DNA from 3 places in the Alishewanella sp. BS5-314 genome. Region 1 is predicted to be linked to each of the others. Evidence: predicted binding sites of a transcription regulator. Region 1 holds the regulator's gene; each other region holds the start of a gene.
What was found. Region 1 encodes sigma-54, which starts transcription at its own class of promoters, with help from an activator protein. Its sites were predicted from a motif close to GTTGGCACGNNNNTNGNNT; they were not measured.

Region 1 (10,907 bases):
CCGAAATTGAAGCGGAATTGCCGGAACCGACCTCCAGCGTTAAAGCCATTTTCTGGATCGTCGCCGGTTTAGTATTGCTGTTGGCCAGTTCGCAACTGCTGGTTCATGGTGCAGTCACTATTGCCCGCTATGCTGGCTTAAGCGATCTGGTGATTGGTTTAACCATTATTGCCATCGGCACCAGCCTGCCAGAACTGGCAGCCAGTGTGATTGGTATTTTAAAAGGTGAAGATGATTTAGCGCTGGGCAATATTATCGGCTCCAATATCTTTAATATTTTAGCGGTTCTGGGCTTAGGCGCCGTGATTGGCCCGGGCAGCCTGGATATTAACGCAGGGACCCGTGATAGCTATGTGATGATTGCTGCCACCCTGCTGATGTTGCTGATGTCACTGCGGCTTGGGCGCCAGCAACGGATTAACCGGCTGGAAGGTGGTCTATTGCTAAGCGGCTTTGTCGGTTATCAATATTTATTATTTACTCAACTTGCGTAAGACAGGAACTATGGCCTCTCAGACTTTTCGTGATCAGGCGCTGCAAGTACTGCGAATAGAAGCTCAGGCGGTGCAGCAACTGGAACAATACCTTGATCAGCACTTTGAACGTGCCTGCCAACTGATTCTGGACGCCAGCGGCAAGGTGATTGTCAGTGGTATTGGTAAGTCAGGTCATATTGCCAATAAGATCGCAGCGACCCTGGCTTCGACCGGTACGCCGGCGTTTTTTGTCCATCCCGGAGAAGCCAGCCATGGCGATCTGGGCATGCTTTCAGCCGGTGATATTATGATTGCCATTTCAAACTCCGGCGAAACAGCGGAAGTCTTGACCATAGTACCGGTGATCAAACGCCTGGGTATTCCGCTGATTGCGATGACCGGTAAACCTGACTCTACTCTGGCACAAGTTGCCGATGTGCATATCTGTGTCGCTGTAGCACAGGAAGCCTGCCCACTGGGTTTAGCACCAACCGCCAGCACTACCGCCACCCTTGCTATGGGTGATGCCATTGCCGTCGCGGTGCTGGATGCCAGAGGCTTTTCTGCTGATGATTTCGCGCTGTCACACCCCGGTGGAAGTCTCGGCCGCAAGCTGTTGCTGCGCCTGTCAGATATTATGCATCAGGGCGAGCAGGTCCCTATCGTTGCCCGGCAAGCCAGTATTAAAGACGCCTTACTGGAGATATCAAAGAAAGGCCTGGGGATGACCACTATCGTCAATCCCGATGGCAGTTTGGCCGGTATTTTCACGGATGGTGATTTGCGACGTATTCTGGACCAACGCCTGGATATCCATACCGTAGCCATTGAACAGGTTATGACGGCGAATTGCATTACTGCCAAAGCCGATATGTTAGCGGCAGAAGCACTGAACATTATGCAGCAAAAGAAGATTAACGGCTTGATCGTAGTCGATGAGCAGCGCCAGCCGGTGGGCGCCTTAAATATGCATGATTTATTAAAAGCCGGGGTGCTATAAATGGAGCTGTATCAGCAACTTTATCAACCACTCAGTGACCAGCAAGCAAACCTGGCCCGTCAAATCCGCCTATTAATATGTGATGTAGACGGCGTATTCTCGGATGGTCGGATCTATCTTGGCAACGCCGGCGAAGAGTTAAAAGCGTTTCACACCCGCGATGGCTATGGCATCAAAGCATTGCGCCAGGCCGGTATTGAGGTGGCGGTCATCACCGGCCGGCGTTCCGCTATTGTAGAGCAGCGCATGAAGGCACTGACTGTAAAGCACATCTATCAGGGCCAGGAAAATAAAATGGCCGCCTTTGCGGAAATTCTGGCGCTGTTGCAACTTCAGCCAGATCAGGTTGCCTATATAGGTGATGATCTGGCCGACTGGCAGGTAATGCAGCACTGTGGCCTGGCTGTCGCTGTGCGGGATGCCCATCCCTATCTGCAACAACAGGCGCACCTTTGCACCAGTTTACCCGGTGGCTATGGCGCGGTGCGGGAACTGTGTGATTTGTTACTGATTGCACAGCAGCGCTTTCTGCAATTTGATGGTAGCAGCACATGAGAAAGTTTTTCGTATTAAGTGTCACCGCCCTGGTACTGCTTGCGGCCTACTTATGGTTTGCGCCGCAAGGCGGCGATACCGATCGCCAGGCCGACCGCGAATTCCTGCCCGATTATATTGCGGAAAACCTGACCTTGCGTGTTTATGACCAGCAGGGCTATATTGCGGATCATCTGCAAGCCAAACGGCTGGAACATTTTGAGCAACTGGGTTTTACGCAGTTTGAATTGCCGCGCTACACCCTGTTTAACGATGAACATCAAGCCGCTTGGGAAATCAGCAGTCAGCAAGGTATTTGGTTTCCGGAAGATAAAATTATTCTGGAACAGCAAGTCCTGCTCAGAAATTTGCTGCCTGGCGAGTTTATTGAACAGGTTGAAACAGCCTCATTACAAATGCTGTTGCCAGAAAAAACGCTGCAAACGCATGAGCGGGTGCGGCTTAGCGGACCAGGCTTTTATATTCTGGGCATCGGCCTGCAGGCCGACCTCACGGCACAACATTTAGTGCTGCAAAAACATCTGGAAACGGTATACGCCAATGAAAACTAAGTTATTAATCGCTGCAGTATTTTTTAGTTCGCAAGCTCTGGCAGCGACGAAGCCAGATCATACTTTGCCGATTGCGATTAACGCAGATAATACCGAGGCGTCCATTCGCGATAATATCGCGGTTTACGTCAACAATGTGGAAGTCACCCAAGGCTCCTTGCTGATCAAAGCCGATAAGCTGGAGATCAATGCCAGTGCCGGTAAAGGTAATGAGGTGTTTATTTTTACCGGTCGTCCGGCTACCTATTCCCAATTACTGGAAGGCGACCGGCCGGTAACGGCTCAGGCGAATGAGATCCGCTACGATTTGGCCAGCCGGACCCTGACGCTGACTGCGGATGCCGAGCTTACCCAGAGCGGTTCTCTGGTGCGTGGTGATGTGATTCGTTATAACATCGAGTTACAACAGTTAACGGCCGGCAGTGAACAAAACCGGCGGGTAACCACCATTTTCACGCCGGAAACCAAGGAAAATCAATGAAGTTAGTGGTTTCACATCTGGCCAAAAGCTATAAAGGCCGGCAGGTGGTAAAAGATGTCAGTCTGGAAGTCAAAGCAGGTCAGATCGTTGGCTTGTTGGGACCCAATGGTGCCGGCAAAACCACCACTTTTTATATGATTGTTGGTCTGGTGCCATCCGATAAAGGTCAGATCACGTTAAACGAGCAAGATATCACCTTCGCCCCTATTCATCAGCGGGCTCGGGCGGGTATTGGTTATTTACCGCAGGAAAGTTCGATTTTCCGCAAATTGACGGTATACGACAATTTGCTGGCAATTCTGGAAACCCGAAAGGAACTTAACCGGCAGCAACGGGAAGAAATCGCCGATGACTTGCTGGAAGAATTTCATATCGGGCATATTAAGAATAGTCTTGGCATGGCGCTGTCTGGTGGTGAGCGGCGGCGGGTAGAGATCGCACGCGCCCTGGCCGCAGATCCGGCTTTTATTTTGCTGGATGAGCCCTTTGCCGGCGTGGACCCGATTTCGGTGCTGGATATTAAAAAAATTATTCAGCACCTATGCCAGCGCGGCATCGGGGTACTGATCACTGACCATAATGTGCGGGAAACCCTCGATGTCTGCGAAATAGCCTATATTGTCAGTCATGGTGAATTAATTGCCGCCGGCTCGCCGCAGGATGTGTTAGCGAATCAACAGGTCCGCGATGTATACCTGGGTGAGCAATTCAGGCTATAGTAGGGCAATCAGCGTCAAGTCCTCCACCCGCTGACACGGAAGGCGCAATCAGGCGGCACAGACCGCAGCCACTTCCAGGATGGAGGGGATATACTCAGGAGAGAATCAGACTTACATGAAGCCGTCTTTACAACTTCGCCTTGGCCAACAGCTAACAATGACGCCGCAGCTGCAGCAAGCGATCCGCTTATTGCAGCTTTCCACCATTGAGCTGCAGCAGGAAATTCAGGAAGCGCTGGATGCCAACCCCTTGCTTGAGCCCGACGACGACTTCGAACCGGGCACGCCCGAGACCGACCTGAGCCTGTCGAATATCAACCGTGAAGAAAGCAGCGGGTCAACGTCTGACAGTGAAGACTACCAGGCTGGTAATGACGATTATCCGGAATTTAATGACGTTAGTGAGCGCGATACCAGCGAGGCAATGGCCGAGCAGAATATCCAGGAGGACTTACCACTGGACAATAACTGGGACGATTTAGTCAGTGCCGCCCCGGTCAGCAATGGCGCCCTGCCAGACGAGGATCTGGTATATCAGGGCGAAACCACTGAAACCTTGCAGGATTATTTGCGTTGGCAAATGGACCTTACCCCTTTTTCTGAGACAGACCGCGCCATTGCCGAAGTCATTATTGAAGCCGTCGATGAAGCCGGTTTACTGACCATAGATGTGGAAGATATCTTAGCCTCACTGCAGCTGCCGGATGTCGAAGCCGATGAAGTCGAGGCTGTATTAAAACGGATCCAATTGTTTGACCCTGTCGGTGTGGCGGCCCGCTCAGTGAAAGAGTGCTTGCTGATCCAGCTACGGCAGTTTGATCCTGCCACCCCCTATTTAAATGATGCAAAACAAATAATCAGCGAATATACCGACTTTTTAGCTAACCGGGACTTTCGTTCTTTGATGCGGGTGACTAAACTCAAAGAAGATGAGTTAAAAGAAGTGATGCGCCTGATCCACAGCCTGAACCCGCGCCCCGGCGCCGATGTGATCAGGCAGGAACAGCAATATGTGATTCCTGATGTAGTGGTTACCAAGGTTAAAGGTCGTTGGCAGGTGGAGCTGAATCCGGATGCCATGCCCAAAGTGAAAATCAACCAGCAGTATGCTGCGCTGTCCAGAACGGTCAGAAGCAGTGCCGACAGCCAGTTTATCCGCTCACATCTGCAGGAGGCGAAATGGTTTTTGAAAAGTCTGGAAAGCCGCAACGAAACCTTGCTAAAGGTCGCCAACTGTATCGTGCAACAGCAACAAGCCTTTTTTGAGCATGGCGAAGAGGCCATGAAACCCATGGTATTAAATGATGTGGCAGAAATGGTAAGTATGCATGAGTCAACAATTTCCCGGGTTACTACCCAAAAGTATATGCATACGCCGCGCGGAATTTTTGAACTTAAATTCTTCTTCTCCAGTCATGTTAGTACAGAGAGTGGTGGTGAATGTTCATCTACCGCCATCCGTGCCTTTATTAAGAAATTGGTGGCAGCAGAGAACCCGGCTAAGCCACTGAGTGACAGTAAGATGGCAGAAATCTTATCCGAACAGGGGATCAATGTCGCAAGGCGTACCATCGCCAAGTACCGTGAATCGCTGTTTATTGCGCCATCTAATCAACGAAAGACCTTGCTGTAAGTGTCTTAACAAGAAGGAAGAGTCTATGCAAATCAACTTAACTGGCCGTCATGTAGAAATTACCGACTCTCTGAGAGAATATGTAGACAGTAAATTTTCCAAGCTGGAGCGTCATTTCGAGAATATCAATAACGTGCATGTTATTCTGAACGTGGAAAAACTGAAGCAAATCGCTGAAGCCAAAGTACATTTAAACGGCGGTGAAGTCTTTGCGGTGTCAGAAGATGAAAATATGTATGCTGCAATTGACCAGTTAATTGATAAACTGGACCGGCAAGTGATTAAACACAAAGAAAAGTTGTCGCGACACTAACCATGATAAATTTAAGCGCTATGCTGGAGAAGAACTGCACCAAGAGTGCAGTTCTTTTTAACAGCAAAAAACGGATCCTCGAATATATTGCCGAACTGGCTCATCAACAGCTGCCAGAGATGTCTGAGTACAGCATTCTGGAAGCCCTGATGACCCGGGAAAAGTTGGGTTCAACCGGTATTGGTGGTGGTATTGCCATTCCCCATGGCAAGCTCGACTGCGTTACCTCACCGATCCTGATATTTGTGGTAAGCCAGGATCCGATCCCCTTTGACGCTATCGATAACCAGGGCGTCGATATTTTTTGTGCCATCCTGATCCCGAAAGATCAGTGTCAGGCTCACTTAACTACACTTTCTGGTATTGCAAAACTGCTGACTCAAAAAGATCTGACCAAAAAGATCCGACATGCCAGTTCTGATCAGGAGCTGTATCAGTTATTAATGGACTATAGCCAACAAACGGGTGAAAAATGAAACTGCTGGTAGTCAGTGGCCGCTCAGGTTCAGGAAAATCGGTGGCGCTGAGAGTAATGGAAGATTTGGGCTACTACTGCGTCGACAATATTCCGGTTAATTTATTACCGACTCTCGCTAATGCGGTGATGGGTCAGTATGAGCGGGTTGCCGTCAGTATTGACGTACGTAATCTGCCGAATGAACCGGAAGAGCTGGCGGAGATCCTGTCTTACCTGCCGCGTAAGCTGGAACTGACTATCCTGTATCTGGATGCGGACCATACCACCCTGATTAAACGCTTTAGCGAAACCCGGCGTTTACATCCGCTATCTCACCAGGCGATGTCACTGGATGAAGCGATCTCCCGCGAACAGCAACTGTTAGATCCTATTGCCAGCCGCGCCGATCTCTATATTGATACCACTGACCTTAACGTACACCAACTGGCAGAAGTATTGCGTGAACGGATCCTTGGCCAGAAAACCGGTCGCCTGGTGATCCTGTTTGAGTCCTTTGGCTTTAAATATGGCATTCCCAAGGATGCCGACTTTGTGTTTGATGCCCGTTTTCTGCCCAATCCGCATTGGGAACCAGAGTTAAAGCCCCTGACGGGTCTGGATCAGCCAGTAAAGGACTATCTGGCGGCAGAAGCCATAGTAGGTAAATATATCTGGCAAATTAACAGCTTTATCAGCAGTTGGTTACCGCATCTGGAGCGTAATAGCCGCAGCTACCTGACAATCGCTATCGGTTGCACCGGTGGCCAACACCGTTCGGTTTATATCGCGGAAAGTCTGGCGGAAAGCTATCGCAGTCAACGTGATGATGTGCAAATCCGGCACCGGGAGTTAAAACGTCATCATGGCCGCTAAACTCAGTCAACAGGTTACCATCATCAATCAGCTGGGGTTACATGCCAGGGCTGCCACTAAGTTGGTACAACTGTGCCAGAAATTTTCGGCTAAGGTTGAACTGGTGCAGGATGACGGTAAAACGGCCGATGCCGGTAGTGTGCTGGCACTGCTGATGCTGGCCAGTAGCAAGGGCAAAACCCTGACTGTTACCACTGAAGGGCCTGATGCTGCAGCAGCGCTAGAGGCGATAGTGGCGTTAATAGACGCCGGCTTTGACGAGCTCTGAACCGGCGATTTCGGCCGGTTTTTCTTTATTCCCCCCCCTAAATCTGCTACCTTTACTGCCTTGTTCAGTTTTTTTAATTGAAAATTAGTAGCTTGAACTACTCTTAAACAGCAATCCGCGCCACGCTGGGGTGCGTATCAACCGCAATTTCAGGCTATCTAAACAGGAGTAGCTTATGTTATATGTGGTCCTCTCGATCTTTTTGCTCGCCTGTATCGCGCCACATCTGTATCGACTGCTCGGTAAACATACTGGTCTGGTGCTAGCGTTGTTACCCGCTACGCTATTTATCTATTTCGCCAGCCAACTCAGTGCCGTCAGTCAGGGGCAGCCGCTGCTGCAAAGCTGGCCATGGTTTCCGGGGCTGGGTATTCAGCTCAGCTTTATGCTGGATGGCTTGTCGTTACTCTTTGCCTTACTGATCACCGGTATCGGCACCTTTATCCTCTGCTATGCCGGCCAATATCTGCAAGGGCATCCGGCACTGGGGCGCTTTTTTTTATTCTTGCTCAGCTTTATGGGCGCCATGCTCGGCCTGGTATTATCCGATAATCTGATCACCTTATTTGTGTTCTGGGAACTGACCACCGTCAGCTCCTTTATGCTGATTGGCTTTAATCACGAAGATAGCGAGTCACGCCAAAAAGCCCATCAGGGGTTGATGGTAACAGTGCTGGGTGGTTTGGCGCTGATGACAGGGCTGATTATGCTGGGTATGGCCGCGGGCAGCTATCAACTGAGTGATGTGCTGCAACAGGATTTGACCGGTCACAGCCTCTATCTGCCGATGCTGATCCTGATCCTGCTGGGAGCCTTTACCAAATCAGCGCAAACACCTTTTCATTTCTGGCTACCGAATGCGATGGCAGCTCCAACACCGGTAAGTGCTTACTTACACTCTGCAACTATGGTAAAGGCCGGGGTTTATCTGCTGGCGCGCCTGCAACCCAGCCTGGGAGGCAGTGAAGTCTGGTTGCTGACCTTAAGTGCAGTGGGAGCACTCACTATGCTGACCGGTATTTTCCTGGCCAGCCGCGCCACCGGCATCAAAAAAGTGTTGGCCTATTCCACTGTGATGGCGCTGGGTACCCTCACCATGTTACTGGGGTTAGGTACCGAAAAGGCAGCGCTGGCCGCAGTCACCTTCTTATTGGCGCATGCGCTCTATAAAGGGGCACTGTTTATGATTGCTGGTATTCTCGACCATGAAGCCGGCATTAAGGACTTTGAGAAAGCATCCGGCTTACGTAAGCTGATGCCGCGCACTACCCTGGTTGCGGTAGTGGCGGCTCTGTCTCTGGCCGGAGTGATCCCGCTATTTGGTTTTGTCGGTAAAGAGCTGCTGCTGGAGGCAGTGTTAAGCGGCTCGCAGTGGCAGTTGGGACTGACCGCCGCTACGGTACTGGCGAATATCTTTGTGGTGCTGGTTGCTGCGCTGTTGGCGATTAAACCCTGGTTTGGTCAGGCGTTACCGACACCTAAGCCGGCGCATGATCCGGGCTGGCAAATGTTAGTCGGGCCCGCCGTACTCGCTACGCTTGGCTTGATTTTCGGTCTGTTACCGATGCTACCGGATCAGTACTTATTAAATGCGGCAGCAACCGCGGTCTATGGCCAACCTATTAGCGGTTATCTGGCACTGTGGCATGGCATTAACCTGCCACTGCTGCTTAGCCTTGGCAGTCTGGTGTTGGGTTTATTACTATTCCGCTTCTGGCAGCCGTGGCGCAAACTTACCGCCGTGGTGGAGACGCTGAGTAAAGCCGGGCCGGAAGCCGGCTACAACAAACTGATGGCAGCGCTGGTCAGCTTTGCCGCCTGGCAAACCCGGGTGCTACAGAACGGTTATTTACGCAACTATCTGCTGACGACAATGGCGACAGTGGTACTGTTGGTCGGCTGGGCGATGCTAAGGCTGGAGCACTTTGAGCTTAACTGGCAATTTAGCGATGTCCGGGTACAGGAAGCCGTGATTTTTCTGGTCCTGCTAACCACTATTGTCAGCGCAGTGGTACTGAACTCTTTCCTTGGCGTGGTGGCGCTGCTTGGCGCTCTGGGTTTTGCTGTAGCGCTGATTTATGTGTTCTTTAGCGCGGTCGATGTCGGTATTACCCAGGTGTTGGTCGAAACCATCACTGTGTTGCTGCTGGTATTGGTACTGTACCGGTTACCCGAATTCCGTCGCCTATCTTCAACCGCCCACCGCGCCCGCGACGCCCTGATTGCAATTGCCAGTGGCACCGTTATTACCCTGTTGATTTTACTGGTTACCGCCTCCCGCTCCATGGAAGGGATAGCCTGGTACTTTCTGGAGAAGAGCGTCCCGGAGGGTTATGGCCGCAACGTGGTTAACGTGATCCTGGTTGATTTCCGGGCCCTGGATACGCTGGGAGAGATCTTCGTATTAGCGCTGGTGGCGATCGGTGTCTATGCCATGGTACACCTGCGAACCGGCGCCAAGCCGGTAACCAATGCCGATAAAAGGTTGACCGCCGAACAGAAGCGGCAACAATCTGTTAAAGGAGAGCTGTAATGAGCCGTCAGTTTAATATGCGCTCACTGATCCTGAGCACCGGCACCACTATTATATTGCCGCTATTGTTATTGTTTTCTTTGTTCTTGCTGTTACGCGGTCACAATGAACCCGGCGGTGGCTTTATCGGTGGTCTGGTCGCCGCAGCAGCTATCGCGTTAAAATTATTTGCCGATGATTACCCCTCTGCCAAAGCCCTGCTCAGGGTGCATCCGCTGCAACTGGTTGGCATTGGCCTGGCTTTGGCAGCTTTATCTTCACTGCCCTCGTTGTTGGTAGGCGATAACTTCTTTACTGCTCAATGGTGGACACTGCCACTGCCAATTTTTGGTGATTTAAAACTCAGCACGCCGCTGATCTTCGATATCGGTGTTTTTCTTGGCGTGATTGGCACCGTGCTTACTGTTATTTTTACTCTGGTGGAGGCTGAACACTAATGACCACCCTGATGGCTATTCTGATTGGCTGCCTCTATGCCGCCGCCATTTATATGATGCTGCGCCGCTCAATGGTAAAGCTGTTAATCGGTCTGATCTTATTGTCGAACGCGGCAAACTTGCTAATTTTCACCGTCGCTGGCCTGGAACGTGGCGTGCCGCCACTGATTGCTAAAGGTGCAGAAACAGTGGTCGGTGGCTCGGCTGACCCATTAGCACAAGCGTTAATTCTCACCGCTATCGTTATTGGTTTCGGTGTACTGGCTTTTGCCGTGGTATTGCTGCACCGTGCCTATGAGGTGATCCGTACCGACGATATGAACGAAATGAAAGGGACCGACTAATGGATATGTCAGTTCTGATTGCGTTACCGGTGATTATTCCGCTGATTATCGGCGCCCTGTCGTTGGTGGCGCTTAATAACCATGGTGTACAGCGTATTCTGGGCGTACTGGGCACAGCTGCAGTGCTGGTCGCGGCGATAGTACTGCTTTGGCAAACCTGGCTTAACGGCATTAAGGTGCTGGAGGTGGGTTCCTGGCCAGCGCCCTTTGGCATAGTGCTGGTGTCGGATTTACTGGGTGCCATTATGGTGTTGCTGGCCGCCATTA
Region 2 (10,907 bases), 1.9 Mb from region 1:
TGGTGGCTGCTATCTTGGTAAAAACGGTTGATGCGGCCTGCAGCGCTATCTCCTGACGTTTGATTTCCGTTAAGGCGGCAGCAAAATCAACCTCAGAGATATCCGCTTTATAGCTCTTATTATTGATAATCAAATCTTCGTTACTGCCAAAGATGCTATCCAACACATTTACCCGACCACCAATACTGGATAATGAGTTATCAACTTTCCTGGCGCTGTTCTCTGTTTGTACCAGGACATCGGCAATTGACTCTAACAAGCCATCGTTTGACAACGCTGGGTTTTCCAAAGCCGCAATAAATTCCTGCAGCGTATCGAGAATATTTTTCTTTTCTGGTGCGGGTAAGGAAAAGTCGATTTGGCCAGGTGCAGCCGCGGCACCTTCAATTCGAATTGCAACACCATTAAAGTTAATCGGTTCGCCGGGCACAAAGGTACCGGTTACCGGTGGCGTTAGGGGGGCGCCATTACGTAGGATCTGATAGTTATTGCCTGCGTCGATCGTGACATTAAACACGTTATTCGCCGGCGTCTGATTATCATAGTTAGCCTGAAAAAACTGATCAAAACGGGCCTGATCCCTTACTTTCAAGGCTACGCTATCCGGCGCACCGGCAACCACTGTTGGGCTGCTGGGCTTAAATCTGGCAAAGGTATCATCAAAAATTCCTTTGCCACTATCCCGCCCAGACATACTGATTGAAGGCGAAATCTGTAAGGCCCGATTGCCATCATCACCTTTAAACTCGTAACGGCCAGTAGCCTGGTTAAACTCGTAGGCCGGCGATTTATCCTGATAACCCGCGAAAATATAGCCACCATCGGCGTCGCGGGTATTCATTAGATCAAAAAATTCACTCTGGATATTACGCAGCTCAAGAGCAATGGCCGCCCGCTCGGTATCGGTGTAGGTGCCGTTACCCGACGCCGTGGCTAGCACGGTAATACGATCAAAGTTGGTACGCATATTGGTCAGGATAGTTTCCTGCAGCGCCAAACCGTTCTTCAACAATACACTGTTGGTTTGAAACTGTTCCAGCTGTGACAGGTTCTGGTCTAAACCCAGTACTTTTGCTGAGGCTGCAGGATCATCCGCCGGACTTAAAATGCGGGTCTGCTTGGTTAATTGCTGCTCAGCAATAGACATCTTTTTCTGGGTGTTGAGGATCCCATTCAGACTCTGCGCGAACTGCATATTAAAGGTTAACCGCATACTCTTACCTCACTGCCTGTAACAGGGTATCAAAAATGGTTTGCGACGTTGATAAGATCCGGGCTGCCGCGGCATAGGTTTGCTGGAAGCGCACCAGATTGGCGGCCTCCTCGTCCAAACTAACCCCTGACAAAGATTCATACCACAGCGTCGTTTGCTCCAGAATAGCCGCATTAGCCTCTTCCAGCGTGCGCCCCTGCCGGGTGCGTTCACCGATACTGCCAACCATAGTGCCATAAGATTGGTTAAAGCTATATTCATTAACAGCGTTGGCAACCGATACGGCGTTACGCCGGGTGGTTTCTGCAGTTTGTAACCCTACCAGCGCCAAGCCGTTACGGTTGTCACTAAAGCCGTTCTGGTTGAACTCCAGCGTAAAACGATCGCCGGGCCGTGGTACGCCACTGATATTGAAATCAAAACCGTAAGTACCTGCCAAACCCGCTTGAGCCAACACATTATTGTAATTATTATTGCTAAAACTGGCCGTGCCTAACAGGTTAGGCACTGGCAATGTATTATCATATATCTCAAAGGTATCACTGCCAGTAAACACCAGATTTAGCGGTAAATTACCAATAAAAGGGCTGGCCGTATCGGTATTGGTTACGATTAGCTGGTCAACGCGACCATTACCCAGGTTTGCGACATCAAAACCGCCCCGTACCGGACTGGCCAGTGCAATATCTTCACCTCTGTTGGTTGCTAGTTGCAGCTGACTGGCCGATTCCTGTAATGGTTTTAACAAAAACCGATCACCCACTGCTGCACCGCCGGCACCAATAAAAATATTGATTTCAAGACCGTAGAGATCATCACCAGGCGGCATACTGGCGGAATTAAGCGTCAGGTTTGCGGTTAAATCCAGACCACCGATAACCTTATCTGAGCCCGGAATCACCTGCCCTCTGCTATCAACGGCTTGCACGGTAATTTCGTTAGCGCCGGTAACAGTAACCAAAAAGTCATTGGGCGGCAGTTTTTTACCTTGCCCGGCTTCTAAACCAACCCGGATCGCCATCTCACCAGTGTTATTGCGATAGGCTAAACCATTGGATACCGGCAGTCGGAATAAGTCACCGCCGAGGGTGCCGTTTAGCGTCATGCCAAGCTTGTTTTGATTATTTAGCGCATCCCCCAAAGAGAGAGCAAGCTGACCCAGTTGGATCTGGGTTGGGTCAAGAATTTCTTCCCGAAACGCCACCAGAGCGCCGAGCTTGCCGCCTATGGCTTTGGAATTAACATCGCGAACAACGTTACTGTTAGAGTTTAACTGTAACTGTAGTTCTTTACGCAATGGATCAGGATCACCGCGCAAGGATAGCAATCGAAACTCGCCCTGCTCTACCACCAACGACTGGCCGTCATTCATAAATACCAGTTTTTCGCCGTTTGCCGCGTCCAGCACGTTAATTTCGACCATTTCCGATAACTTCAGGATTGCCAGGTCGCGCTTGTCGAGCAGTTCCAGCGGCAGCTGCCGGGTAGTACCATTGCCGTAAGAAGCAATATCTTTGTTGTAAATCGCAATTTGTTTAATCAGATCATTGGCTTCATTAACGTAAATATCGAACTGGTCATTAATAAAGGTTTCTTGATCCTTTAATAGCTTGGACATGCCTTCAAAGCGATTGAGTAGTGATTGCGCACTACCAATCACCAGCTGACGACTGGCCGGTTGTACCGGATCGTTGTTAGCACTCTGCAACTGAGCAAACAAATCGTTCATGCCAGTGGCAATACTATTGGCGGGATTAGAAAATAAGGCATCAATCCGGTTTGCTTCAGACACATATTGCTGTGCAAAGGAGTACTGCGAGGTATCCCGGCGCAGTTGTTTGACGGTGAACTCACTAATCAGTCGCTCAGTCGTGCCACGACCCACACCGATCCCCAGTGGATCAGGCGCAAATTCGGTGCGTTGGCGCACATAGCCCTGCGTATTAATATTGGCAATGTTGTTACTGGTGGTGTTTAGCAGCAGGCTGCTGGCCCGGATCGCTGAACTACCAATTTTTAACAGATTGTCTGACATTCTCTCTCCACAGCGTCTTGACTAAGCCGCTAGCTTATTCATCGGCCGCAGCCGGAACTTCTTGAGCCGTTTCCAATTCAGCGCGAATTTGCTCAAATGCCGAACTGCGGTAAACCGCCATAATTTTTTGTGCATAGTTCGGATCAGTGGCATAACCGGCAGCTTGTAACTCACTGAAATAGGCAGCCGGCTCAGCTGCGACGGCAACCGCCTGCTGATAACGGACACTGTTACTGATAAAATCAGTATAGTCCTTTAAGCTCTGCTCCGGTGAGCTGTAGGCGCGGAATTTTGCCTGCTCTTTACGGGCCACCCCCTGCCGGTACTCCAGAGTATCGACGACAGCAGTATCGCCCTGCCAGTTGCGACTGGCTTTAATGCCAAACAGGTTAAAGCTATTTTCGCCATCATTGGTACGGATCATTCGCTTTCCCCAACCGGTTTCCAGCGCGGCCTGCGCAATCAGCGCCAGAGGATCCAGGCCCAGGGCGCCGGCTGCTTTGCGGGCTGCCGGTAACAAGGCACGGATAAAGTCGGTGGGCGATTCAATCTGCCAGTGGTTGGTCGGCGCCACCTCGCTATTTGCCTGATTAGCTGCCGCTTTTTGTGCTTGCTGTTTTGCGCGCTCAGCGCGCTGCAATTCCAGCTTTTCCAGTAACGGTGCCAGTACCGACTCATCCCGCCGCCCCGGCTGTAGTACGCCACTTTGTGTTAGCTGTGCCGCAGCCTGAGCTTGTAACAATCCCAAATCTGAGCTGTCCTGATACTGTTGCGCCTGTGGCATGCTAAGGCTTTCCGCACGCTGCCCAGGCATCAGTAACTCGACAGCTTTTCGCTGCTTGGCTGCCGCAGCCGGATCTAACTGTTGCACTAACAGCTCGGCCAGCCCCAGCCCGCCTTTTTGTGCCAGATCAGTGGCCAGCTGGTTATCGTGCATATCGCGGTAAAACTCGGTGGTCTGACTGTTCATCAGCCCCTCGGCTTCAAACGCTTTATTTGCCTGGCGCATACTTTTCAGCAGCATATTAAAGAAAATGGCTTCAAACTGTTCGGCAGCCTGACGCAGCGCCCCCTGTTCATCACTGCGGGACGCGGTGCGGATCTGCTGCAAACTTTGCAGATCATGATAGGAGTGCTGAAGCTTGCCGCTGTCCATCTTAGATCACCACCAATTCACCATGAATGGCACCGGCTTCTTTTAAGGCTTCCAGAATCGCCATCAGATCGCCAGGCGCCGCCCCTACCGCATTGACGGTACGCACTAACTCATCCAGCGTCACGCCGGGATCAAACTTAAACATCCGGGAGTTTTGCGGATTAACATTAATAATGCTGTCTTCTACCACTACCGTTTCACCATCGCTAAAGGGATTGGGTTGAGAAACTTGCGGATTTTCTTCAATGGTGACGGTTAAACCACCATGGGTCACTGCCGCCGGGAACAAGCGCACATCTTTGCCAATCACAATGGTACCAGTGCGGGAGTTAATAATGATCTTGGCTGCCTGATCCGCCGGTTGAAAGGTCAGATTTTCCAGGGTCGCTAAATAGGATACGCGCTGGCTAATATCCCGTGGCGCCCGCACCCTTACCGAAGAGGCGTCCAGTGAAAACGCCGTTTCCGGTCCCATAAAGCCATTAATGGTCTCAGCCAGCCGCTTAGCGGTAGTGAAATCGGGACGTTTCAGATTAAAGGTAATAAAATCGCCATTGCCAAAGGGCGACTCCACTTCGCGCTCTACCACGGCACCATTCGGAATACGCCCTACTGTCGGAGTATTGACGACGATACGTGAACCATCCAGCCCTTCCGCTCCCAGGCCGCTGACTATCAGACTACCCTGTGCTACCGCATAAACATTGCCGTCCAGACCGGTTAAAAAGGTTTGCAGCAAGGTGCCGCCACGTAAGCTCTTGGCACTGCCCACCGACGAAACGGTAATATCAATACTCTGTCCTGGTTTGGCAAAGGGGGGTAATTCGGCGTGTACCGCAACGGCAGCCACGTTCTTGATTTGCGTGCGGCCTCCGGCCGGCAAATTAATGCCGAAATTTGCCAACATGGTACGAAAACTTTGTTCAGTAAAGGGGCTTTGCTCACCGGTGCCAGGCAACCCCACTACCAGTCCGTATCCGACTAGTTGGTTTGAACGCACACCCTCGATATCGGCGACATCTTTGATTCTGGCACTCTGTGCCGCCAGCGGCAAACAACTGGCTAGCAGCAACAAACAGACAGTGACAATATTAGCGCTACGCATGTGCTGCTCCTAGAACGGCCACAGCGGGCCATTGAAAAACCGACTTAACCAACCAGGAGACTGGCCATGATGATGTGCGCCCGTGCCGCTATATTCAATGCGGGCATTAGCGATCTTGGTAGACTCAACCGTGTTATTCACATCGACATCCTGTGGCCGGATCACACCGGTCAGCCGGATGTACTCTTTACCGGTATTTAAGGTTAACCACTTTTCGCCACGGATCACCAGATTACCATTGGCCAGCACCTGCAACACATTGACCGAGATATCCCCTACCAGGCTGTTACTTTGATTGGCTTTGGCATCGCCTTTAAAATCCTGATTACTACTGGAACCAAACTGCAACACGTTACCACCGATTGAGGCATTGCGACCCGCGATATTGATCGGCTCAAAAGCGACGTTACTGTCTTTTTTACTCTCGGTCTTGGCATTCTTTGAAGCCTGGGTCCGTTCGCGCAGCACCACGGTAATAATATCGCCTTCATGCCGCGCACGATTATCGGTATACAGACTATTCGAATGACTTTGCGTAAACAGCGAACCATTACGCAGCACCGGCCGCGGCGCTGGCTCAGGTGGCAAGGGCGCAAAAAAAGGATCGTCAGGTTTGGCTTCCTGTGTTGCCGCACACCCGGTTAGCAATAACAGCAAACTGAGCCCTATCAAGTAAGCAACGTTACGCATCTTAGCCCCCGTTATAATTGCTGAATAACATAACCAAGCATCTGGTCGACGGTAGAAATGACTTTCGAGTTCATCTCATACACTCGCTGACTTTCAATCAAGCTCACCAGCTCTTCCGTGACATTGACGTTGGAGGTTTCCAGCGCGCCTTGCACAATGATGCCAAGCCCCTCCAGACCCGGAATGCCCTGCACCGGATCTCCGCTGGCCGGAGTTTCCTTAAACAGGTTTTGGCCAATCGGCTCTAAGCCTGCCGGATTAATAAAATTAGTGACCGTCAACTGCCCTAATACCGCATTTTCTACCTGGCCAGCCAACCGCACCGACACCTCACCGTCCTGTGATACCATGATGGCAGTCGCGTCCGGCGGGATTACAATATTCGGCTGCACCTGATAACCGGCACCTGAGGTCACCATATTGCCATCACCGTCTACAGTAAACTGACCATTACGGCTGTACGAAATAGTGCCATCCGGCATCAGTACCTCAAAAAAACCATGACCTTGGATCATCAAGTCCAGGCTGTTTTCCGTGGTAATCATATTGCCCTGAGTAAAACTCTTTTGGGTCGCCACTACCTTGGTACCGGCGCCAATCATTAAGCCATTTGGCAGCTCAGAGTTTTGCGACGAGCGCCCGCCCGGCTGATTAATATTCTGATATAGCAAGTCTTCAAAAATCGCCCGGCTTTTCTTAAAGCCGACAGTACTGGCATTCGCCAGGTTGTTAGAAATAACCGAGATATCGCGCTGTTTTGCGTCGAGACCGGTTTTACTGATCCACAAAGCCGGATGCATTTGTACCTCCCGGGCCTAAACCCTGTTAACGGCAACGACAGCTGTAACAGCGGCCGTTGTGAAAAATAATTAGCCGATGATCCGCATTAGCTGATTCTGCTGCTGGTCCATCTGTTCCGCTTTTTTCATCATTTTCACCTGCAGCTCAAATTGGCGCTGCAAACTGATCATGGTAGTCATTTCGGATACCGCATTAACATTGCTGCCTTCATAAGCACCGTGTAGTAGCGTTACTGCGGCACTCTCTTGTGCCAACTCGCCATCTTTACGCCGGAACAGACCATCATTGCCTTTTTCTACTGCCCGGTATTCGGTATCAACCAGCTTGATCCGGCCCACAACTTCCAACACATTCGCGGGTGCTCCCTGGGCTCTGGCACTTACTGTACCGTCCTGACCAATTTCCATTTTGGCTAGGGGTACGGGCAGCAGAATAGGCCCGTCTTCTCCTAACACTGGATGACCATTGGCGGTGCGCAGCATGCCGTCCGGAGTTAACTGCAAGTTACCGGCACGGGTGTAGGCTTCGTTACCGTTTTTGTCCTGTACCGCAAACCAGCCCTCGCCCTGAATCGCAATATCCAGCTCGCGCTCAGTGATAATCAGGGGGCCGCTGTCAAAGTTTTGACCGGGGCTCTCGGTCATTGAAAATACCCGGGTTGGTAAACCGGCACCAAAGGCCTGCATCGAGCGGGCCTGCTCAAAATCAGCTTTAAAGCCAACGGTCCCGGTATTGGCCAGGTTATTCGCCCGCACACTGATGCCATGCATATTTTCTTTGGCACCGCTCATGGCGATATAGAGCAAACGATCCATAACAGACTCCGTATAGCAACTGTCGAGGGGTTAATGTGATATCTGAAGCAATAACAATGCCAACTGGAAATAGAACTAGCCAGGCCGGCCAATATAGGGAATAAAAAAACACCCCGGCACGATGCCGGGGTGTTGCTTGACGGGTATCTGATACCCTGGCGACTAGAAACTTACCGGATCTGCAGGATATTCTGCTGCAACTGGCTGTTCACTTCCAACGCCCTCGAGTTAGCCTGGAAGTTACGCTGCGCCGTAATCAGATCAACAAGCTCAGTCGTCAGGTTAACGTTCGACTGCTCCAGCGCGGAGGCATTCACGGCGCCGAAGGTGCCAATATTCGCCTGTCCGGCAATGGGTTCACCCGAGGTGATAGACTGCTTCCATGATGTATTACCAACCTGCTTTAAGCCCTGCACATTAGCAAAACGCACCAGCGTTACTTGCGCCAGGTAGGACGAGTCACCGTTACTGTAACTGGCCAGTACCCGGCCAAAGGCATCGATATCCACCCCGGTCAGGAAACCAACAGTCGTGCCGTCCTGACTCAGGTTGGTGACATCGAAAGCTGCAGCATACTGTGTAGGCAGTCGCACGCCAGACGCATCCCGGAAATTGACCACAACATCAGCGGCAAATTGTGCGCCGTTGGTCAGATAACCGAGCAAAGGATCATTCAACTGTGCCGCAGGTAACGTTATGGTCGGCACTGGTGGCGTGACAAAATTACCGCTGGAGTCAAAAACAACGTTATCCCCTTGGAACGGAGTTGCCGTAATACCATCCCACACCACAAAAGTTTCCCACTCGGCATTCGCTGGTGGTGTGGTTGGTGTTTTTCTGAAGTAAGTCGTTACCGTATGAGCTTCACCCAGACTGTCATAAACAGTTACCGACGTCGAATGGTTATAGGTAGAGCGGTCAGTGGCATTAAAGGGCACCAGCGGATCTTTAGCTATTTCCCGGGAGTCAACATTCATACTCAGGAAAATATTGTTGGTCGCTCTTGGCGCTCCGGCTGACGTCGGGATCGAAATCGGCGCTGTTGTACTAAGGCTTACCGATTGATTTTCACCTGTTACTGGTTCCACCGAAAATCCCTGTAAAAAGTTACCTTTATTATCAACAATAAAGTTATCCTTATTCAGCTTAAAGGCGCCCGCCCGGGTATAGGTCATATCACGGGAAATACGGTCTGGCGTTGTCGCAAAAAAACCTTCACCGGTGATCGCCAGATCCAGCGAATTGTTAGTAAACTGCAGAGCGCCCTGGTTAAACTGCTGCGCAACGACAGCTGTCGTTACACCGTCACCAACCTTGGTGCGCCCGGAAGCAAAAATAGAAGTGGCATAAACATCAGCAAACTCTGCACGGGACTCTTTAAAACCCGTGGTATTTACGTTAGCAATATTGTTAGCCGTAACGTCCAGATCTTTTTGCGCGGCAGCCAGGCCGCTGAGTGCAATATTAAAACTCATAGTAAACCTCGCTTAACCGTAAGATACTTCTAACACATCGCTTAATTTCACTGCGCCCAGACCCAGTAGATTCAGCATGATGCCTTTACCATTACTATTCATACTGACACTGCCCACCGGCGTATAGACATTTGCCGGGACACTGGCGCGGGTGCCATCGCTATAACTCGCTTCGACTTTTAACTTGTAAGTACCCGCTCTGACGCGCTCCGATAGCTCACCATCGATCAGGTCGGCACTGCTTTCTCCCGAGGGTAAATAGGTGCCATCCCAGATAAAGCTATTACGGCCCATTTTCGGGTTTTCCACACTGAAACTCTGAATCAGCTCGCCTTTTTCGTTTTCAATCATCACTCGTAGTGAGCTGGCTGGCCGCTCCAAATCAATAACACCGCGCGCCAGACTATCACCGGTAAACACGAGCTGGTCAGACTGTGTCAGTACTGAGCGTCCCACCAAAGAAGAGGCTTGCAGTGCCTGATTAGACGTCATACTTTGCGCCAGGCTGGAAAAGTTCTCATTTAACTTCCCGATACCATCGGCAGTAGTAAAGTTGGTCATTTGCGCAATCATCTGATCATTTTCAACTGGTTTGGTTGGATCCTGATAAGCCAGTTGCTGCGTTAACAACGCAAAAAAATCTGCCTGGGTTAGCGCACCGTTATTTCTATCCTGGACTTTAGGCTTTTCTTCCCAGTACAGGTTATTCAGTGCCGAATTATTACTTACGCTACTCATCCGTTACTCCTTAGCCAGACTGGCCCATACGCAAGGTGCGCATTAGCATTTGCTTAGCAGCGTCTGCCGTCTGTACGTTCGTTTCATAGGAGCGGGAGGCCGAAATCATATTCGCCATCTCTTCCATAATGTTCACGTTCGGCTTGTATACATAACCATTTTCGTCTGCCATCGGATGATTAGGCGCATATTCCATTACCGGTGGCGCGTCAGACTCGACGATACCCAGTACTTTTACACCGCTACCGGCATCTTGTTGCCGTTTTGCCTCCGACAGCTCCGCGGCAAACACCGGATGCCGGCCTTTATAAACCTGATCAATACTGCTACTGACACTGTTGGCATTTGCCATATTGCTGGCCGTGGTATTCATCCGTACTGACTGCGCGGTCATACCGGAACTGGCAATATCGAAAACTTTAAATAAGCTCATGATTATTGTCCCGTACCTGTGATAGCCTTTTTCAGGCCACTGATTCTGCTGTTTAAAAACTGCAAACTGGTTTGATACTGAATAGCGTTTTGCATCATCGCATTCCGCTCGTGATGCACGTCGACACTATTACCATCGCCGGTATCCGGTTGATCCGGGTTACGGAATTTAACTTCCTGTCGGCTCTGGGTAGAGATGGCAAAATGCCCTTCGTGCGTGCGACTCACCGGCCGGCTCTGCCGCGACTGCGCATTGTTCAGCGCCTGCTGAAAATCCAGATCTTTCGCCTTATAACCCGGCGTATCTGCATTAGCGATATTTTCTGAAAGCACCTGCGCGCGCCGATCCCGGGTTAATAATGCATCCGGGTGCATGCCAAAGGCTTTGTCAAAGCTGATAGCCATTTTCTTGCCACCTCTTGTTACACGTTAAATATGAGGAAGCAA
Region 3 (10,907 bases), 2.0 Mb from region 1:
GGCATGATACAGCACTGTAATGATGACTTTGTCAAAATCAGTGGTTTTACCCGCGAAGAACTGATTGGCCAACCGCATAATATAGTGCGGCATCCGGATATGCCGCCGCTGGCCTATAAAATTATGTGGGAGCATTTAAAAGCCGGCCGGCCCTGGATGGGGCTGGTGAAAAACCGCAGTAAAAATGGCGATTATTACTGGGTCGATGCCTATGTGACGCCAGTGACTGAACAGGGTAAGGTGGTGGGGTATGAGTCGGTTCGCTCCTGTCCCAGCCGGCAAAATGTTGAGCGCGCTGATAAGCTTTACCGGGCGATCAATGCCGGCAAATATTCGACCCGGCATTGGCATTTTAATGCCGAAAAAGCCTATATGTTGCTAACGCTGGTCGCGGTCGGTCTTGGCTACTGGCTGATGCCGGGTGTCGGTCTCCCGGTATTGTTGCTGGCCTTGTTGGTAGGCCATTTCGTGGTAGCGCACTACAGTCGAAAAAGCGCGTTACATAGTCTGGAGACCCTGTTACACAACGCCTTTAAGCATGAATTAGCGGTGTTAACCTTTACTGATGATGAGCCGGATCTCGGGGCACTGAAAGTCAGCATTATGAGTTCGGAAGCGCATTTGGGGGCGGTGTTAACCCGGATTGAAGACGCGGCTAAATCTGTTGCCGGGCAAGCGGAGCTGGGGCAACAACAAGCCGATGCCAGTCGGCAGAAAATCCGTTTACAACAGCAGGAAACGGATCAGACTGCTGCGGCGATGCATCAGATGACCACCACCATCAATGAAGTGTCCGGGCACGTGCAGGAAACGGCGGGCCGGGCTGAGCATGCTAATGAGTTGGCGGCACTGGGACGGGATGCTGCCCGCACCACGCGCAAAGTGATTGAGGATTTGCGGCAAACGGTGGCTGAGATTGCCAGCTCGGTGGCGGAGGTATCAGAGCAAACCCAAAAAATTGCCTCGGTGGCGCAAATGATTGAGCAAATTGCCGAGCAGACCAATTTGTTAGCACTTAATGCCGCTATCGAGGCGGCTCGCGCCGGGGAGCAAGGACGGGGTTTTGCTGTTGTGGCCGATGAGGTGCGTAATCTGGCACAGCGCACCCAGCATTCTACCAAAGAAATTCATAGCATTATCAATGAGCTTGGTAGCAGAGCGACCAATGCGGTACGGGTGGCGGCTGCGGGTACGGAAGGCGCCGAAAGTGGCTTACAGCAAGTCAGGCAAACGGCCGAAATGCTAAATGGTATCTCAGAAGCGGTTAATGCGATTACCCAGATGGCGCTGCAGATGGCGACAGCGGTCGAGCAACAGGCGCATGTTGCAGAAAGTGTTAATCAGCAGGTGGTAAATATTGCCGATCTTTCCACGCAAAGCCTGCAACAGGCTGATGCATCAGCCGCAACGACAGTGCAAATGCAGCATATTGCGCGCGAGTTACACGAATTAGTGGTGCGCTTTAAACGCCGGTAAAAAGGGCGGCGACAGTAAACTGAGCTTACTGTCGCCGTGACCTGTCGGTGACTATACCGAGATATTGATATTTTGACCCAGATTCCCCACCGGCTGTGCCATTGAGGTTTGTTCAACAGTTTGCATTGCACTTTGCACCAATAAATTGGTCATTTGTGCTTGCTGATTCTGTTGTTTCTTGGCCATAACAGCACCCAGTACCTCAAAGGCCTGAGCAGACGCCAGGGCGCCAACGGATTGACTCATTTTTCCCTCCGGTTAGCTTAACGGCGATCTTATATCGGCGTTGTTGTTTTTAACTTTAGTTATTTTTAGCGGCAGGGACAATAGCAGGCTGAATAAAAGGGTGAATGCCGCCTGTTGCAGCAGGCGGCATTCGATCTTAGCGCGGAGTGACTCATTTCTCCTGTGCGTTAAGAAGCTTGGATCAGCGCAGTAGACTGCGCTTTAATTTGTGAGTGTGAAAGCGCCGGTACTGCCCTCAAGGCAGGCGCTGCTAAGGTTGCGGTAGTGGGCTTTAACGAGCGGATTGGTCGGGTTGGCCCCTTTTTCACTAAACCCTTTAACGTCGGTTCGACCTTGGGCGCTGGCTTGCCTAGTTTTTGCGCCAGCGCAGCCTGTAATTCAGTCACAGTATAACCGGATTTAATGGCAATACGCAGATAGGGGATACCAGCTGCCTCCAGGGCACCGCTGACAAACCAGTCAGGTACCGCCTTATGACCATCCCTGTGCTGTACATTGACCAGATCGACTACGGCGATTACTTTCATCGATTCAGGCTCACACAGGATAAAATCCAGATACTTGGCATTTAATTTTAACAGCGTGCTGCGCCGGGTTTTGTCATTAGCACTGTCCCGTACTTCCAGTACATCGGCCAGTTTCACCCGATTCAATATTTTGTAATCAGCTGCCGCGGCTTTTTCCAGCAAACTCAGAAAGGAGCGCTCGACCGGACTAAACAAGCTTGGTTTAGCCTGCACCTGAAATGGATTACTATTGTCAATAAAACGGCTGGCGACCAGGGCGACCAGCACCACCAGCAAAACTAATAACAGCATGACAAATTCCATGCATCCTCCGACGAAAAATTGACAAGACCTGTAAGGTAGTGATGTCTAAGCATAAGCTGTGCCACAATTATTGTTGCCGCCACGATTTTGATATTTTCTGTAAGAATGCTTGTCATAGTCGCCATTAATGGCTTTTATGGAGAAATCCGGCTTATAGTAACTTCATCTGAAACAGTACAGAGGCAGCAACATGACAACAGCGATTACCCGTGGCGGCTTAACCATTAAAGCGCCGATCAGCGATGCCTATCAGCAGATCCTGACTGAACCGGCCTGTCAATTTGTCAGCGAGCTGGTACAGCTATTCCGGCCCCGGTTAAAAGCCCTGTTAGCAGCTCGGGCAGAGCGGCAGGCGCAATTTGATGCCGGTGCCTTACCTGATTTTCTGCCTGAAACCCAAGCCATCCGCGACGGCGCCTGGCAGGTTGCGCCCTTACCAGCCGATTTGCTGGATCGCCGGGTGGAAATTACCGGTCCGGTGGATCGCAAGATGATCATTAACGCCCTGAATGCCGATGTCAAAGTCTTTATGGCGGACTTTGAAGACTCACAAACGCCAAGCTGGGATGGTGTGATTGAGGGCCAAATCAACCTGCGCGATGCTAATCTGGGTACTATCAGCTATACCGATCCACAAAGCGGTAAACACTATGCGTTAAAAGACAACCCGGCGTTGTTAATTGCCCGGGTCCGCGGTTTGCACTTATGGGAAAAGCATATTGAGCTGGATGGTGAGCAAATTCCGGGCAGCATTTTGGATTTTGCACTGTATTTTTACCATAACTATCAGACCCGCCTGGCGAAAGGTACCGGCGTGTATTATTACCTGCCGAAATTACAAAGCCATCTGGAAGCGAAATGGTGGGATGATATCTTCCATTTTACCGAGCGTAAGTTTGCTGTGGCGACAGGTACCATCCGCGCCACTATCCTGATCGAAACCCTGCCAGCCGTATTCGAGATGGACGAGATCCTGTATATGATGAAAGATCATATTGCCGCGCTGAACTGTGGGCGCTGGGATTACATTTTTAGCTATATCAAGACCTTAAATAACCATCCGGATCGGGTATTACCAGATCGGCAGGTCGTGACCATGAATAAGCCGTTTTTAAGTGCTTACTCGCGACTGCTGATCAAAACCTGTCATAAGCGCGGTGCGCTGGCGATGGGCGGTATGGCGGCTTTTATTCCGGCTAAGGATCCGGCGGCTAATGCCGCGATTTTAGAGCGGGTGACTGCCGATAAAACGCTGGAAGCCAGTAATGGCCATGACGGTACCTGGGTAGCCCATCCGGGGCTGGCAGCTACCGCCAATGCGGTCTTTGACCAGGTGTTAACTGGCGGTAAAACCAATCAACTGCATGTGCTGCGCGAGCAGGATGCGCCGGTCACGGCCGCTGAGTTACTGGCGCCTTGTGATGGTGAACGCACTGAGCAGGGGATGCGCACCAATATCCGGGTGGCGCTACAATATCTTGCCGCCTGGATCAGCGGCAAGGGTTGCGTACCGATCTATGGTTTGATGGAAGACGCTGCGACGGCGGAGATTTCCAGAACCTCGATCTGGCAGTGGATCAAACATGGTAAGCAGCTGAGTAATGGTCAGCTGGTCACCAAAGCATTTTTTGCTACCTTACTGGAGCAAGAAGCCGAAGTAGTGTTCGCCGAGGTGGGCGCCGAGGTCTGGCATAGCCAGAATTTTGAACGCGCCAAAGCCTTATTGCTGGACATTACCACAGCAGATGAACTGGTGGACTTCCTGACCCTGCCAGCTTATCAACTGCTGGATTGATGTAACAAGACCTGAAAAAACCTGATGTGCAAGGCGCCCCTGTGGCGCCTTTTTCGATGTTATGTCTAACCCAGTTCAGGTCAGTTCAGTTCATCTGCCGTTTCGGTGATCAGACGGCGAAACCAGATATGGCTGGCATCCTGATGCAGCAGAGGGCTCCAGATCATTTTCAGTTCAATTGACGGAATGGCAAAAGGTGGGTCCATAATCGCCATCGTCGGATCTTTTTCGTATAAACGGGCGGCGCGGCTGGGCAGCGTCGCAATCAGGTCAATACCTACCGCCAGATGCATCGCCACATGGTAGTTACGGGTAAAGACGGTGATATTGCGTTGTTTGCCCAGTTTGGCCAGGGCTTCGTCTACCCAGCCGAGCTTTTGCACATCTTTCGGATCCATACCGACGCCGACACCAAAGCCGGTTTTACTGACCCAGATATGCTGCGCTTTCAGATAGCTATCCAGATTAAAGTGCGAGAGCACCGGGTTTTGCCGGTTTAGCAGGCAGGAAAAACTATCGCGCCAGACGGTTTTCTGATGAAACGACTGCGGTAATTGATCAAAGCGGTTAATCGCCATATCGACCTTGCCATTTTCCACATCATGAAAGGTCACATCGGACGGGGTCATAATATCCAGACTGGTATAGGGCGCCTGTACCCGCAATTTTTTTAACAGCGCTGGGATCAGCGTCGAGGCCGCATAATCGCTGGCCATGATCCGGAACACGCGCCGACTTTGTGACGGCTCAAAATCTTTGTTCGGTTGTAAGGTTTCTTCCAGAGTTAGCAAAACACCGCGTACCACAGGGGCTAATTCGCGCGCCCGCTCGGTAGGCACCATCCCCTCAGAGGTGCGCACCAGGATCGGATCGTTGAGTAAATCCCGCAGTCGTTTTAAGCCATTACTCATCGCCGGCTGGGTGATATTCAGCTGGTTGGCGGCACGGGTCACATTCTTCTCCCGTAGCAGCACATCTAGGTAAACCAGCAGGTTGAGGTCCATTTTGTTGATATTCATATCTGAAATGCTCAGCTGTCAGTACATTATTGCGCTGAATCATAGCATTGCTGCAAAGCGAACCCAATAGCCGTTTTTGCCATTCACTAAAAAAATGATGGGCATCATGAAAATCAGCTTTATGAATCTTTGTTTTGTTAACTATATTGAAAGCACACCACAGCGGTTACAGTTAAAACCAAGAGGAAACTACCATGACAGCTTATCAAGATCAGATCGCCGCATTAGAGCAAGTTGTTGGCAGCAACCAGGGCTGGAATGCTATCAGTCCTGAGTATGCGGCACGGATGCGTTTACAAAACCGTTTTAATACCGGTTTAGATATTGCGAAATATACCGCTAAGGTGATGCGCGCCGATATGGCCGCTTATGACGCCGACAGCAGCCAGTACACGCAGTCATTAGGTTGCTGGCATGGTTTTATCGGCCAGCAAAAGCTGATTGCGATTAAAAAGCACTTTGGTACCACCAAGCGTAAATACCTGTATCTGTCTGGTTGGATGATTGCCGCACTGCGCTCTGAGTTTGGCCCACTGCCGGACCAATCCATGCATGAGAAAACCTCAGTGCCGGCATTAATTGCTGAGTTATACACCTTTTTAAAACAAGCCGATGCCCGCGAGCTGGGCGGTCTGTTCCGCGAACTGGATGCAGCCCGTGCTGCCGGAGACAGCGCCAAAGCCGCAGCGGTACAGAGCAAGATTGATAACTTTGAAACCCACGTGGTGCCGATTATTGCCGATATTGATGCCGGCTTTGGTAATGAAGAAGCCACCTACTTACTGGCGAAGAAAATGATTGAAGCCGGTGCCTGTGCGATTCAGATTGAAAACCAGGTCTCGGATGAGAAGCAGTGTGGTCACCAGGATGGTAAGGTCACAGTACCGCATGCGGATTTCCTGGCGAAAATTAATGCCGTGCGTTACGCCTTCCTGGAGCTGGGCGTCGATGATGGCGTTATCGTGGCCCGTACTGATTCTTTAGGTGCTGGTTTAACCAAGCAAATCGCGGTAACCAAAGCGCCGGGCGATTTAGGCGATAAATATAACAGCTTCCTGGATGGCGATTACATTAGCAGTGCCGATGATATTGCCAATGGTGACGTGGTGGTAAAAGCCAATGGTAAGCTGTTAAAGCCGAAGCGTTTGGCCAGTGGGTTATTCCAGTTCAAACCGGGCAGTGGTATCGATCGGGTGGTATTGGATTGTATTACCTCATTACAAAACGGTGCTGACTTACTGTGGATTGAGACCGAGAAGCCACATATCGGTCAGATCAAAGAGATGGTTGACCGTATTCGTGAGGTGGTGCCGGGTGCCAAGCTGGTTTATAACAACAGCCCATCCTTTAACTGGACGCTGAATTTCCGCCAGCAGGTATTTGATGCCTGGCAAGCGGCAGGCAAAGATGTGTCTGCTTACGATCGCGCCGCCTTAATGAGCGCCGAGTATGATACGACAGAGTTGGCACTGGAAGCCGATAAGCGGATTCAGACCTTCCAGGCTGATGCGGCGCGTGAGGCGGGGATTTTCCACCACCTGATCACCCTACCGACTTATCATACCGCGGCTCTGTCTACCGACAATCTGGCTAAGGAATACTTTGGCGCCGCCGGTATGCTGGGTTATGTGGCTGGCGTACAGCGTAAGGAAATCCGTCAGGGCATCGCCTGTGTCAAGCATCAGAATATGTCTGGTTCAGATATCGGTGATGATCACAAAGAGTACTTCTCTGGTGAAGCGGCACTAAAAGCCGGTGGTACCCATAACACCATGAATCAGTTCTAAGTTTTCGCAACGTGGTCAGGTAACTGACATTGGGCAGCCTCGGCTGCCCTTTTTTGTTGCGAATAATGTATGTGGGTTTATGGATTTAGGTTTTAGGGTTTGCTGGATTTTTTGACCTCGTCTTCCCATTTCATTAGCAGCATGGTCAGATAAATTTTGGTCGGTAGCGACAGAATCAGGCCGAAAGCACAGCAGCCGGCGACAATAATAATGCCTTTAATACCCATTTTGGCGGGTAGGTCAGCAAAGGCCCATAAATAATGACCAAACATAAAAATGGCAAAGCCGCTAAACATCACAACTTTCAATACGCGGATCAGTTGTTGGTCAGTCATTTAATGCTTTCCTGCCAGGGCCTTTTCGCGTAAGAATAGACTGATTAAGTAATAGCTGAATTGATCGGGCGCATTAAAGTGGTTGATGTGATTTGGAGCCTGGTAGGCGCTGTGCTGTAATATTTGATAATCGGAATCCGGCATTTAAACGGAAAATAGCTATGCGGATACTTTTTTTTGTTGCGCTAATACTGTTAGCCGGCTGTCAGCCGGCACAGCCCCCGGTTAACCTGGCCGGGAATACCTGGCTGGGTTATCAGCCGCTGTATCTGGCACTGGCCGAGCGCGACTGTGCGGACTGTATCCTTGAACTTGCTGATAACCAGCAGTTGCAAGTGACTATGCTACCGTCGACCACTCAGGTATTGCGCTTGCTAAGCACCGGGCAACTGGATGCGGCTATGTTAACCCTGGACGAGGCGCTCACTTTTCAAAGCGAGACAGGCATTGATATCTGTATCGCCAGCGTGCTGAGTTATTCCAATGGTGCCGATGCGGTATTGACGCTACCGGATTTTGACCCTGCCAAAGCCTTTCAAATCGGTTATGAAGAGACAGCTTTGGGCGGTTATATGCTCAGGCGCACCCTGGAGTTAAAGGGGTGGGCCCCAGAACAGTTTACTGCCCGCACTCTGGTACCAAGGCGACATGTTCAGGCGCTATTGGATCTTGAAATCGATGTGGTTATTACCTATGAACCCTATGTCAGCCAACTGCTAAAAGCGGGTGCGGTCACGCTGTTAGATAGCCGGCAGTTACCCGGCGAAATTATAGATATTTTGGTGGTACGCCGTCAGGTGTGGCAGCAGCGACAACAGTTGTTCACCTTATTACTGAACGATATCTGGCCTAAGGGGCTGGCAAGGTTGCAGCAACCTGATACCGCCGCTCTGGCTTTGCTTAGCCGTAACACCGAGTTATCGTTAGAGGAACTACAGCAGGCATTGGCTGGGATGGTATTTCCGGATAAAGAGCCGGAGTATCAACGGTTGGCCGCTAAACTATTACCGCTAATCGACAGCATGAACCAGTATTTATTGCAAACTGCGCATATCAGTAAAGCCGCTCAACTTGAGGTATGCAGGTAATATCGCAATGATCGCTCAGTTGCTGAAAACTAACCGCTACAGTATCCGGGTCCGTATCACGTTAATTCTGATCGCGGTTTTTCTGCTACTGGGCCTTATCGCTGCCATAGCGCTGGTTAATGAACATCAGCGCCAGGCGCTGCAAAGTAGCGAGCAGGAGCTGCGCAGTATCGGCAGTTTAACCCAGGCGTCTTTTAACCGCGCGCTGCGGATGCAACTGCCGGAAGTAGTGGAAGAGCTAAAAACCGAACTACAGGCGCATCGTCGTATTTTGCGGGTGCTGCGGGTCAGTGAGCAAGGTCAGGTTTTGGATGCCTATAATCCGGATTATATCGGGCAAGCCGCCACGGCAGTGGTAACCCGCTTCTCAGCTGACTTATTTGCGCAAACAACCGCCAGCGGGTTACTGGCCTATCAGTATCTGCCAGAGGCACAACGTTATGTCCTGTATTTACCATTGACCGCCCCCGGTGCCACTTACAGTCAGCCACAGCGGCAGATGCTGCTGCTGGAATACCAACATCATAGCAGCTGGCAGGACGCGCTTTACCATCGCTGGCGCGCGCTACTGATTGCGTTAGTTTTACTGGCATTAACCAGCGTGTTGTTATGGCGTTATTTACAACAGACGCTGGCCAGACCGGTTGAGCAGTTAGTCAGAGCGCTAAATGAGGTCGCTGCGGATAAACCCTTACAGCTACCTCCCGGTGAGCGGCGTTCGGAAATTGGCCAGCTGACGTTAGCGTTGGAGAGCATGGCCAAGCAGCGCATGGCGGATGAAGCAGAACTACGAAAATTATCGGCTGCGGTAGAACAGAGTAAAGATGGGATCCTGATCACTAACCCGCAGGCAGAAATTGTCTATGTCAATTCGTCCTTACTTGAATTGACCGGCTATAGCCGCAGCGAATTGATTGGCCAAAATCCACGCCTGTTAAGCGCCGGCAAAACTGCGAACACTGTTTATCAGCAGATGTGGCAGCATTTGCAGTCAGGCCAGGCCTGGTCAGGGGAGTTTATTAACCGGCGTAAAGACGGAAGTGAGTATACTGAACTGCAAACCATCACGCCGCTTAAAGATCGCTACGAACGGCTAACGCATTATCTGAGTGTCAAGCGCGATATTTCCGAGCAAAAGGCCGCGCAGCAACGCCTGCACTTTCTGGCATTTTATGATGTGTTAACCCACCTGCCTAACCGGATGTCGTTGCTCGAACGTCTGCGTCAGCAAGGCAGGGGATGCAGCTTACTGGCATTAAATATTGACCGGATGAAGTTTATCAATGATGCCCGTGGTTTTGAGTACGGTAATCAGGTGTTACTTACCTTCGCCCGGCACTTACAGCAGCAAACATCGCTGTTTCTAAGCCATTTAGGTGCGGATAACTTTTGCCTGGTGCTACCGGCAGCTGATTATCCCGGTCTGACGCAGGTAGAAGACCTTGCCCAAAGGCTGTTATTACAGCTACAACAGCCGCTACAAGTAGCCGAGGAGCAATTGGTCTTGTCGGTAAGCATTGGCATTAGCCAGGCAGCGGAAGTGCTGCTGCCGGAACAATTACTCCAGCAAGCTGACACTGCTCTGCATGTTGCAAAAAATCAGGGTGGTAATCGCTACGCCTGTTACCGGCCCACTGACAGCCAGAGTGCGTTACAGGCGTTTCAGATTGAGAAGGCCTTGCGTCAGGCACTGGATCAGGATGAATTACAGTTGTTTTTGCAAAGCCAGTGCGATCAGCATGGCGTGCTGGCCGGCGCTGAAGCTTTGGTTCGCTGGCAGCATCCGGAGCAAGGGCTGATCTCGCCGGCATTATTTATTCCGGTGGCGGAACGCTCCGATCTGATTATTGCATTGGACAACTGGGTACTGGCCAGAGCCGGTGAATTGTTAGCCAACTGGCGCAGCCGTGGCCTGAATTATACCCTGTCGGTCAATATCAGTCCGCGACATGTGCGGCATGCCAGCTTTGTCGAGGATGTGAAAGCGGTGCTGGCGCGTTATCAGTTTGCACCAGCAGCACTGGTGCTGGAGGTTACCGAAGGTATTCTGGTCGATGATTTGCAAGCCAGTATTGATAAGATGCTGCAACTGACGGCCCTGGGGATTAGCTTTGCGATTGATGATTTTGGTACCGGCTATTCGTCGCTGTCCTATATTCGCAATTTACCGGTACAAGAGCTGAAAATTGATCAGAGCTTTATCAAAGGTATTCCGGATCAAGCCAATGATATCGCTATGGTGGAGACTATTATCGCTGTAGCACGGCAACTTAATCTCAGAGTGGTTGCCGAAGGGGTGGAGACTGCAGCACAGGCGCTGTTTTGTCAGCA

Region 2: flgF (flagellar basal-body rod protein FlgF) is a predicted target of sigma-54. The motif match lies at 7,861-7,879, and genes of this name have one in related genera.
Region 3: H1D31_RS04895 (DUF2726 domain-containing protein) is a predicted target of sigma-54. The motif match lies at 2,600-2,618, and genes of this name have one in related genera.

Annotation. Positions count from the first base shown of each region.
Region 1 covers NZ_JACEHJ010000002.1:2,105,196-2,116,102, forward strand. Annotated here, with positions in the region: gene H1D31_RS14340 (calcium/sodium antiporter) at 1-494, shown strand, start outside; gene H1D31_RS14345 (KpsF/GutQ family sugar-phosphate isomerase) at 505-1,476, shown strand; gene kdsC (3-deoxy-manno-octulosonate-8-phosphatase KdsC) at 1,477-2,031, shown strand; gene lptC (LPS export ABC transporter periplasmic protein LptC) at 2,028-2,582, shown strand; gene lptA (lipopolysaccharide transport periplasmic protein LptA) at 2,572-3,063, shown strand; gene lptB (LPS export ABC transporter ATP-binding protein) at 3,060-3,782, shown strand; gene H1D31_RS14370 (RNA polymerase factor sigma-54) at 3,898-5,415, shown strand; gene hpf (ribosome hibernation promoting factor) at 5,441-5,728, shown strand; gene ptsN (PTS IIA-like nitrogen regulatory protein PtsN) at 5,731-6,204, shown strand; gene rapZ (RNase adapter RapZ) at 6,201-7,058, shown strand; gene H1D31_RS14390 (HPr family phosphocarrier protein) at 7,048-7,326, shown strand; gene H1D31_RS14395 (putative monovalent cation/H+ antiporter subunit A) at 7,502-9,859, shown strand; gene H1D31_RS14400 (Na+/H+ antiporter subunit B) at 9,859-10,296, shown strand; gene H1D31_RS14405 (Na+/H+ antiporter subunit C) at 10,296-10,640, shown strand; gene H1D31_RS14410 (Na+/H+ antiporter subunit D) at 10,640-10,907, shown strand, end outside.
Region 2 covers NZ_JACEHJ010000002.1:244,210-255,116, reverse strand. Annotated here, with positions in the region: gene flgL (flagellar hook-associated protein FlgL) at 1-1,213, opposite strand, end outside; gene flgK (flagellar hook-associated protein FlgK) at 1,218-3,248, opposite strand; gene flgJ (flagellar assembly peptidoglycan hydrolase FlgJ) at 3,283-4,404, opposite strand; gene H1D31_RS05660 (flagellar basal body P-ring protein FlgI) at 4,406-5,509, opposite strand; gene flgH (flagellar basal body L-ring protein FlgH) at 5,519-6,199, opposite strand; gene flgG (flagellar basal-body rod protein FlgG) at 6,211-6,999, opposite strand; gene flgF (flagellar basal-body rod protein FlgF) at 7,069-7,815, opposite strand; gene flgE (flagellar hook protein FlgE) at 7,986-9,290, opposite strand; gene H1D31_RS05635 (flagellar hook assembly protein FlgD) at 9,303-10,028, opposite strand; gene flgC (flagellar basal body rod protein FlgC) at 10,039-10,461, opposite strand; gene flgB (flagellar basal body rod protein FlgB) at 10,464-10,865, opposite strand.
Region 3 covers NZ_JACEHJ010000002.1:76,252-87,158, forward strand. Annotated here, with positions in the region: gene H1D31_RS04885 (PAS domain-containing methyl-accepting chemotaxis protein) at 1-1,476, shown strand, start outside; gene H1D31_RS04890 (hypothetical protein) at 1,528-1,722, opposite strand; gene H1D31_RS04895 (DUF2726 domain-containing protein) at 1,890-2,540, opposite strand; gene aceB (malate synthase A) at 2,743-4,347, shown strand; gene H1D31_RS04905 (LysR family transcriptional regulator) at 4,428-5,366, opposite strand; gene H1D31_RS04910 (isocitrate lyase) at 5,561-7,153, shown strand; gene H1D31_RS04915 (hypothetical protein) at 7,246-7,488, opposite strand; gene H1D31_RS04920 (ABC transporter substrate-binding protein) at 7,650-8,576, shown strand; gene H1D31_RS04925 (putative bifunctional diguanylate cyclase/phosphodiesterase) at 8,584-10,907, shown strand, end outside.